DNA from 2 places in the Chromobacterium paludis genome. Region 2 is predicted to be linked to the other one. Evidence: riboswitches for the same ligand, from Rfam matches in the RefSeq annotation. Region 2 holds a riboswitch; the other holds the start of a gene.

Region 1 (3,399 bases), 1.5 Mb from region 2:
CCGTGGCTGGGCGCCATCGTTCCCATCGTCCTGCTGTATCTGGCCGTCGGCGCTCGGAGCCTGGCCCAGCACGCCGAGGTGGTGCGAAAAGCCCTGGCCGACGGCGACTTGGCCCTGGCCCGCGAACGGGTGGGTTGGATCGTCAGCCGCGACACCAGCGAGCTGGATGAAGCCGGCGTGGCCCGCGCGACGATCGAGTCGGTGCTGGAAAACGGCAGCGACGCCGTCTTCGCCGCGCTGTTCTGGTTTCTGGTTCTGGGCGCGCCGGGCGCGGTGCTGTACCGGCTGTCCAACACGCTGGACGCGATGTGGGGCTACAAGAATGAACGCTATCTGCACTTTGGCTGGGCCGCCGCCCGCTTCGACGACGTGCTGAACTATCTCCCGGCGCGGCTAACCGCCCTCACCTACCTGCTGCTGGGCCATACCGCCAAGGGCTGGCGCTGCTGGCGCGCCCAGGCCCCCACCTGGTACAGCCCCAACGCCGGCCCGGTGATGGCGGCCGGCGCCGGCGCGCTGGGCGTCCGCCTGGGCGGCGGCGCGCGCTATCACGGCCAGTGGAAGGAGCGTCCGCCGCTCGGTTGCGGTCCCACGCCCACGCATGAAGACATAGCCCGCGCGGTGCGGCTGGTCAACCGGGGCATGTGGCTGTGGGCGGCGTTGTCGCTGGCGGCCGCCATCTTGATCGGAGCGATCCATGCTTGAACACGGAGGCGGCCTGCTGCGCGCCGCGGCCGAATACGGCATTCCGGCCGGAGACTGGCTGGACCTGTCCACCGGCGTCAATCCCCATAGCTGGCCGGTGCCGCCGCTGTCTGCCGACAGCTGGCTGCGGCTGCCGCAAAACCATGACGGGCTGGAGGCGGCGGCGGCGGACTATTATGGCAGCGACCAACTGCTGGCCGTCGCCGGCTCGCAACCGGCCATCCAGATGTTGCCCAGGCTGCGCGCGCCCTGCCGCGTCGGCATGCTGGCGCTGTGCTACGCCGAGCACCCGCACCACTGGCAGAAGCGCGGACACCAGCTGTTCCGCCTGTCGCCGGATGAGCTGGCCGCCGGCATCGACCAGTTGGACGTGGTATTGCTGTGCAACCCCAACAACCCCACCGGCGACCGCTTCGACCCGGCCCTGCTGGAAAGCTGGCGGCAGCGGCTGGCCGCGCGCGGCGGCTGGCTGGTGGTGGACGAGGCGTTTCTGGACGCCGCGCCGCAAGACAGCATGCTGCCGCGCATCGGCAAGCCGGGACTGATCGTGCTGCGCTCCATCGGTAAGTTCTTCGGCCTGGCCGGCGCGCGCGCCGGCTTCGTCTTCGGCTGGCCGGAACTGCTGAGGGCGCTGGCCGAAGAGCTGGGGCCGTGGGCGGTGGCTGGTCCGGCGCGCGAGGCGGTAAAGCTGGCGCTGCGCGACACGGCCTGGCAACAGGCGATGCGAACCAGGCTGCGGCGCGACAGCTCCAGGCTGCAACGCTGCCTGGAGCGGCACGGCCTGCCGCCTACCGGCGGCTGCGAGCTGTTCCAGTGGAGCCCCCATGAAAATAGCCTGTCGACGCATCGCTACCTGGCCGGCCGCGGCATCCTGACCCGCTACTTCGAGGCCATCCCCAGCCTGCGCTTCGGCCTGCCCAAAACCGATCAGGACTGGGTGCGGCTGGAACAGGCGCTGACCGACTGGCGACGCTTGTAATCAAAACCATTACTGTTCACAGCCCACCGCTAGTCGCGTATCATCCGCTCCATCATGACGGTGCCCCTCGAGGGTGAAACGGGAACGCGGTGAAACACCGCGGCTGCCCCCGCAACTGTAAGCGCAGAGCCCACGCCAGACGCCACTGATCCATAGCGGTCGGGAAGGCGGCGCCCGGGCGATGACGCGCGAGCCAGGAGACCGGCCGTCATACGTGTCGACGCAAGCAGAAGCCGGACGGGGTGTGCCGGGGGATACGCACAAGCTCCGTCCATGGATACAAGACGGAAGGAAGTGCCCTCGCCTGCGCGACGAGTATCGTCTCCGAGGGCACCATGCAACCATCCACCACTTTGTCTGCGGGCCGCCGCTTGGCGCGCCACGCGCCCATACTCGCCGGACTGATCCTGGCCAATCTTCTGGCCTGGGCCTGGGCGTTCGCCGCTTTCACCGATCACCCGGCCCAGCTCGCCACCGCCCTGCTCGCCTATCTGTTCGGCCTGCGCCACGCGGTGGACGCCGATCACATCGCCGCCATCGACAACACCGTGCGCAAGCTGATGCAGGAAGGCCGCCGACCGTCGGCGGTGGGCCTGTTCTTCTCCGTCGGCCACTCCGCGGTGGTGGTCATCGCCGTCGCCCTGATCGTGTTCGCCGCCACCGCGCTGCAAAGCCGCGTCGCCGGATTCAAGGAGATAGGCGGCGTCATCGGCACCAGCGTGTCGGCTTTCTTTTTGCTGGCCTTGGCGCTGATCAATCTGTCTTCCTTGCGCGCGGTATGGGGCGCTTTCCGCCGCGCCCGCGCCGGCGAAGCCATCTGCGACGAGCAACTGGACCTGCTGCTGAACAACCAGGGCCTGCTCGCTCGCCTGCTGCGCCCCTTGTTCAAGATGGTGACCAAGAGCTGGCATATGTTACCCATCGGTTTCCTGTTCGGCCTGGGCTTCGACACCGCCACCGAGATCGGCCTGTTCGCCATCGCCACCACCCAAAGCGCGCATGGCGTGGCGCTGTGGCACATCATGGTGTTCCCGGTGCTGTTCGCCGCCGGCATGGCGCTGGTGGACACGCTGGACAGCATGATGATGGTGGAAGTGTACGGCTGGGCCTTCATCAAGCCGGTGCGCAAGCTCTGGTACAACCTGACCATCACCTTCGTCTCCGTGGTCGTCGCCGTCGGCATCGGCGGGCTGGAAGCGCTGGGCCTGCTGGTCAACAAGATGCAGCTGTCCGGCGGCGCATGGGACGTGGTGGCGGAGATGAACGAGAACCTGGCCCACTTCGGCTACTTCGTGGTCGGCGTATTCCTGTTCACCTGGCTCGCTTCCGCCGCCATCTACAAATGGAAGCGCTTCGACCAACTGGCCCCGGAGATTCAATGAGAACGCACGACAAACACGTGCTGATGTGCACCGGCCCGCGCTGCACCCCTGACGGCGAGGGCTCGGAGGCGATGTTCCTGCACCTGGGCCGCACCATAGACGCCTGCGAGGGCCTGCGCGCCAAGCGCACCCGCAGCCACTGCTTCGCCGTGTGCAAGGAAGGCCCCGTGATGGTGGTGTACCCGGACGGCGTCTGGTACCGCAAGGTCAACGAAGCCGATGTCGAACGCATCGTCTGTCAGCATCTGCGCGATGGCTCGCCCGTTGAAGAGCTGGTGTTCCATAAAACCGGCATCGGCGACATCGACCCGGAGACCCAGGCATGAGCGCCGA
Region 2 (3,399 bases):
GGGCTTGCTCCAGCTCGGCCACTGGCTGGCCGTCCCAGTCCCCAAAGTCCATCTCGGCGAAGCGCGGGTCCACTTTCAGCGTCAGGGAGCCGTCCAGCGCATGCTTGACCGCGAACTCGCGGCAGCGCTGCAGGGGCGAGCTGGCGATGGCGGTGACCGGCGCCAGGCTGCTGAGGCGGCCCCAGCTGGCGGCCAGCTGCCGCTGGCCCCGCTCGGTCAGCGGCAGGTCGGTCAGGCCGATCAGCCGGCCATCGTGCTCGATGTCGCCGTGGCGCAGCAGGGTCAGCGTGTACGGGTTCATGCCGACTTGCCGCTGATGCCGGCCTCGGCGAAGGTGGCCATCTCCTGGTGCAGCTTCACTGCCATCTGCAGCAGCGGCACGCAGACGGCGGCGCCGGAACCCTCGCCCAGGCGCATGCCCAGGTCCACCAGCGGCTGCAGCTGCAGCGCGGTTAGCGCCAGCGCATGTCCAGATTCCGCCGAACGGTGGCTGGCCAACAGCCAATCGTGCAGCGAGGGCTCCAGCGACTTGGCGCACAGCGCGGCGGCGCTGGCGATGAAGCCGTCCACCAGCGAGGGCACGCCCAGGCGCGCGCCTTCCAGATAGAAGCCGGCGATGGCGGCGATTTCCAGCCCGCCCAACTCGGCCAGGGTGTCCAGGCCGCTGAGGTTTTCCCAGGCCACCCGCGCCAGCGCGGTCTTCACCACGCGCAGCTTGTTGGCCAGGCCGGCGTCGTCGATGCCGGTGCCGCGGCCCACCACCAATTCCGGCGCCGCGCCGGTTAGGCGGCAAATCAGCGCGGCCGAAGCCGTGGTGTTGCCTATGCCCATGTCGCCGGCGATCAATAGATTGGCACCGGTCTCCACCGCGCGGCGGGCGGCGGCGCGGCCGGCTTCCAGCGCGGCCTCCACCTCCAGCGTGCTCATGGCCGATTCCTTGGCCAGGTTGCGGCTGCCGGCGCGGACCTTGGCGTGGACGATGGGCAGGGCCGACACGTCGCCGGCCACGCCCACGTCCACCACTTCCAGCCGCGCGTCCAGCGCGCGCGCCAGCACGCAGATGGCGGCGCCGCCGTTGGCGAAGTTGCGCACCATCTCGGTGGTGACGGCGGACGGGAAAGCCGATACGCCCTCGGCGGTGACGCCATGATCGCCGGCGAACACGGTGATGGCGGGCCGCAGCGGCGCCGGCTGGGGGCGTCCTTGCCAGGCGGCGAAGCGGCAGGCCAGCTCTTCCAGCAGGCCCAGGCTGCCGGGCGGTTTGGTTAGCGTGGCCTGGCGGGCGCGGGCGGCGTCACGGGCGGAAAGATCCAGGGGTTGGCTGCTGTTCATGGTCTGGCCTGCTGCGAAGGGAGGATTAAGCGGTAGCGATAGCATGTGCGCTATCAGCGGACTCTAAGCATATTACTGCGTGGCGAGTGCCGCCAAAAGCCTGGCGGGTTATAATCGCCGCCTGCAGGTGTCCGCAGCCCGCCGCAAGGCGCGCGGATGAAACGGGAAGCCGGTGAGAAACCGGCGCTGCCCCCGCAACGGTAAGGCCTGGCGCGAAGCGCGCCCAGGCGACGCAAGATGTCACTGTCCAATGGGACGGGAAGGCGCGTCGCCGGCATGGCCCAGCCCGGAGACCGGCCTGCAAGCCCGGCCGGAAGCCGGGCGTTGACTGGAGTATCGCGGGGAGGCGATCCGACAGACGTTTCGGCTTGCCGCGTCCCGTTCCACAGCCCTCTTCGCACTCTGACGATATCCCTTGGCGGGGAAGCCATCCATCCTTGGAGTGTGTTTCATGTTCAAGCCTCAAACCTGCGCCCTTGCCGTGGCGCTGGCCTGCATTGCCGCGGCTCACGCCGCCAACGAGCCGGAATTTGCCGGCGATCCCGTGATCGTGACGGCGAGCCGCATCGCCCAACCGCTGTCCAAGACCCTGGCCGACGCCACCGTGATCACCCGCGACGAAATCGAACAAAGCGGCGCGCAAACCATGCAGCAGGTGCTGTCGCGCCAGGCGGCGATCATGGTCACCGGCAATGGCGGCCCAGGCGCCAACAGCAGCGTGTTCCTGCGCGGCACCAATGCCAACCACACCGTGGTGCTGGTGGACGGCGTGCGCATCTCGTCGGCGACGACGGGCACCACGGCGTTGCAAAATATTCCGCTGGATCAGGTGGAGCGCATCGAGATCCTGCGTGGCCCGGCCTCCAGCCTGTACGGCGCCGACGCCATCGGCGGCGTGATCCAGATCCTCACCCGCAAGGGCACGGGCGCGCCGCGCTTTAATGCCAGCGTGGAAGCGGGTAGCCGCAACACCGGGAAATTGACCGCCGGCGTGGCAGGCAAGAGCGGCGACACCGCTTACAGCGTGCAGTTGAGCCACGGGCAATCCAGCGGCTTCTCGGCCACCAACTCCAAGAATCTGTACGCGTACAATCCCGACAACGATGGCTATCGCCGCGACAGCTACACCGCCAATGTGACGCAGACGCTGGCGCCGGGCCATGAGTTGACGCTGCGGCTGTTCCAGAACTTTGCCCGCGCCGATTTCGACCAGCATGCCATCGGCCAGGACTGGACCGACAGCCGCCTCACCGGGCAAAGCCTGGAGTCGCGCAACCGCATCACCGATATTTGGACCAGCACGCTGCGCTACAGCCATAGCCAGGACAAGCAGGAAACCTTCAGCGACGCCTCGGGCGGACGGCGCGACAGCCTGTATCAGACCACGCAGAACGAATGGAGCTGGCAGAACGATCTGAACACCGCCTGGGGCGTATTCGCGCTGGGCGCGAGCCACAATGAGCAGAAAGTGGACAGCACCAGCGTCTTCACTAAGGCCACGCGCAGCCAGAATGCCGGCTTTGTCACTTATCAGCTGGAGCGGGGCGCCAACCTGTTTCAGGCCAGCGTGCGGCGCGATCACGACGACCAGTTTGGCGGCAAGACCACGGGCAAGGTTGATTACGGTTACCGTTTCGCCGACGGCTGGCTGGCGCGGGCGGGTTACGGCACGGCGTACAAGGCGCCTACCTTTAATGACCTGTATTACCCGTTCGATGGTTTTTATCAGGGCAACCCCAAGCTGCAGCCTGAGAACTCGATCAATGGCGAACTCGGCCTGGAATACCGCAGCCAGGGCCGCCTGTTCCGTCTGACCGGCTTCCGCAACCGGGTCAGCAATCTGATTTCCTACGGCCTGCTGGGCAATGGCGTGGGCACCATGTTCAATGTCAATCGCGCCACCATTCGCGGTCTGACCGTGGAAGGCCAGACCCGGCTGGCGGAAGTCGATCTGGCCGCCAATCTCACCCTGCTGGACGCGCGCGACGACAAGACCGGACAGTGGCTGGCCTTCCGGCCGCGCCAGAGCGCCAACTTCACCGCCAGCCGCGACTGGGGGCGCTGGAC

What was found. Region 2 has a riboswitch for cobalamin ahead of FYK34_RS16160 (TonB-dependent receptor domain-containing protein). Riboswitches for the same ligand answer to the same signal wherever they lie in the genome.
Region 1: it holds a riboswitch for cobalamin, as region 2 does, so the genes downstream of both, FYK34_RS03000 (HoxN/HupN/NixA family nickel/cobalt transporter) here and FYK34_RS16160 (TonB-dependent receptor domain-containing protein) in region 2, are expected to answer to the same signal.

Annotation. Positions count from the first base shown of each region.
Region 1 covers NZ_CP043473.1:663,081-666,479, reverse strand. Annotated here, with positions in the region: gene cbiB (adenosylcobinamide-phosphate synthase CbiB) at 1-705, shown strand, start outside; gene cobD (threonine-phosphate decarboxylase CobD) at 698-1,684, shown strand; cobalamin riboswitch at 1,726-1,908, shown strand; gene FYK34_RS03000 (HoxN/HupN/NixA family nickel/cobalt transporter) at 2,020-3,066, shown strand; gene FYK34_RS02995 ((2Fe-2S) ferredoxin domain-containing protein) at 3,063-3,392, shown strand; gene FYK34_RS02990 (cobaltochelatase subunit CobN) at 3,389-3,399, shown strand, end outside.
Region 2 covers NZ_CP043473.1:3,409,767-3,413,165, reverse strand. Annotated here, with positions in the region: gene FYK34_RS16170 (histidine phosphatase family protein) at 1-301, opposite strand, end outside; gene cobT (nicotinate-nucleotide--dimethylbenzimidazole phosphoribosyltransferase) at 298-1,332, opposite strand; cobalamin riboswitch at 1,441-1,648, shown strand; gene FYK34_RS16160 (TonB-dependent receptor domain-containing protein) at 1,784-3,399, shown strand, end outside.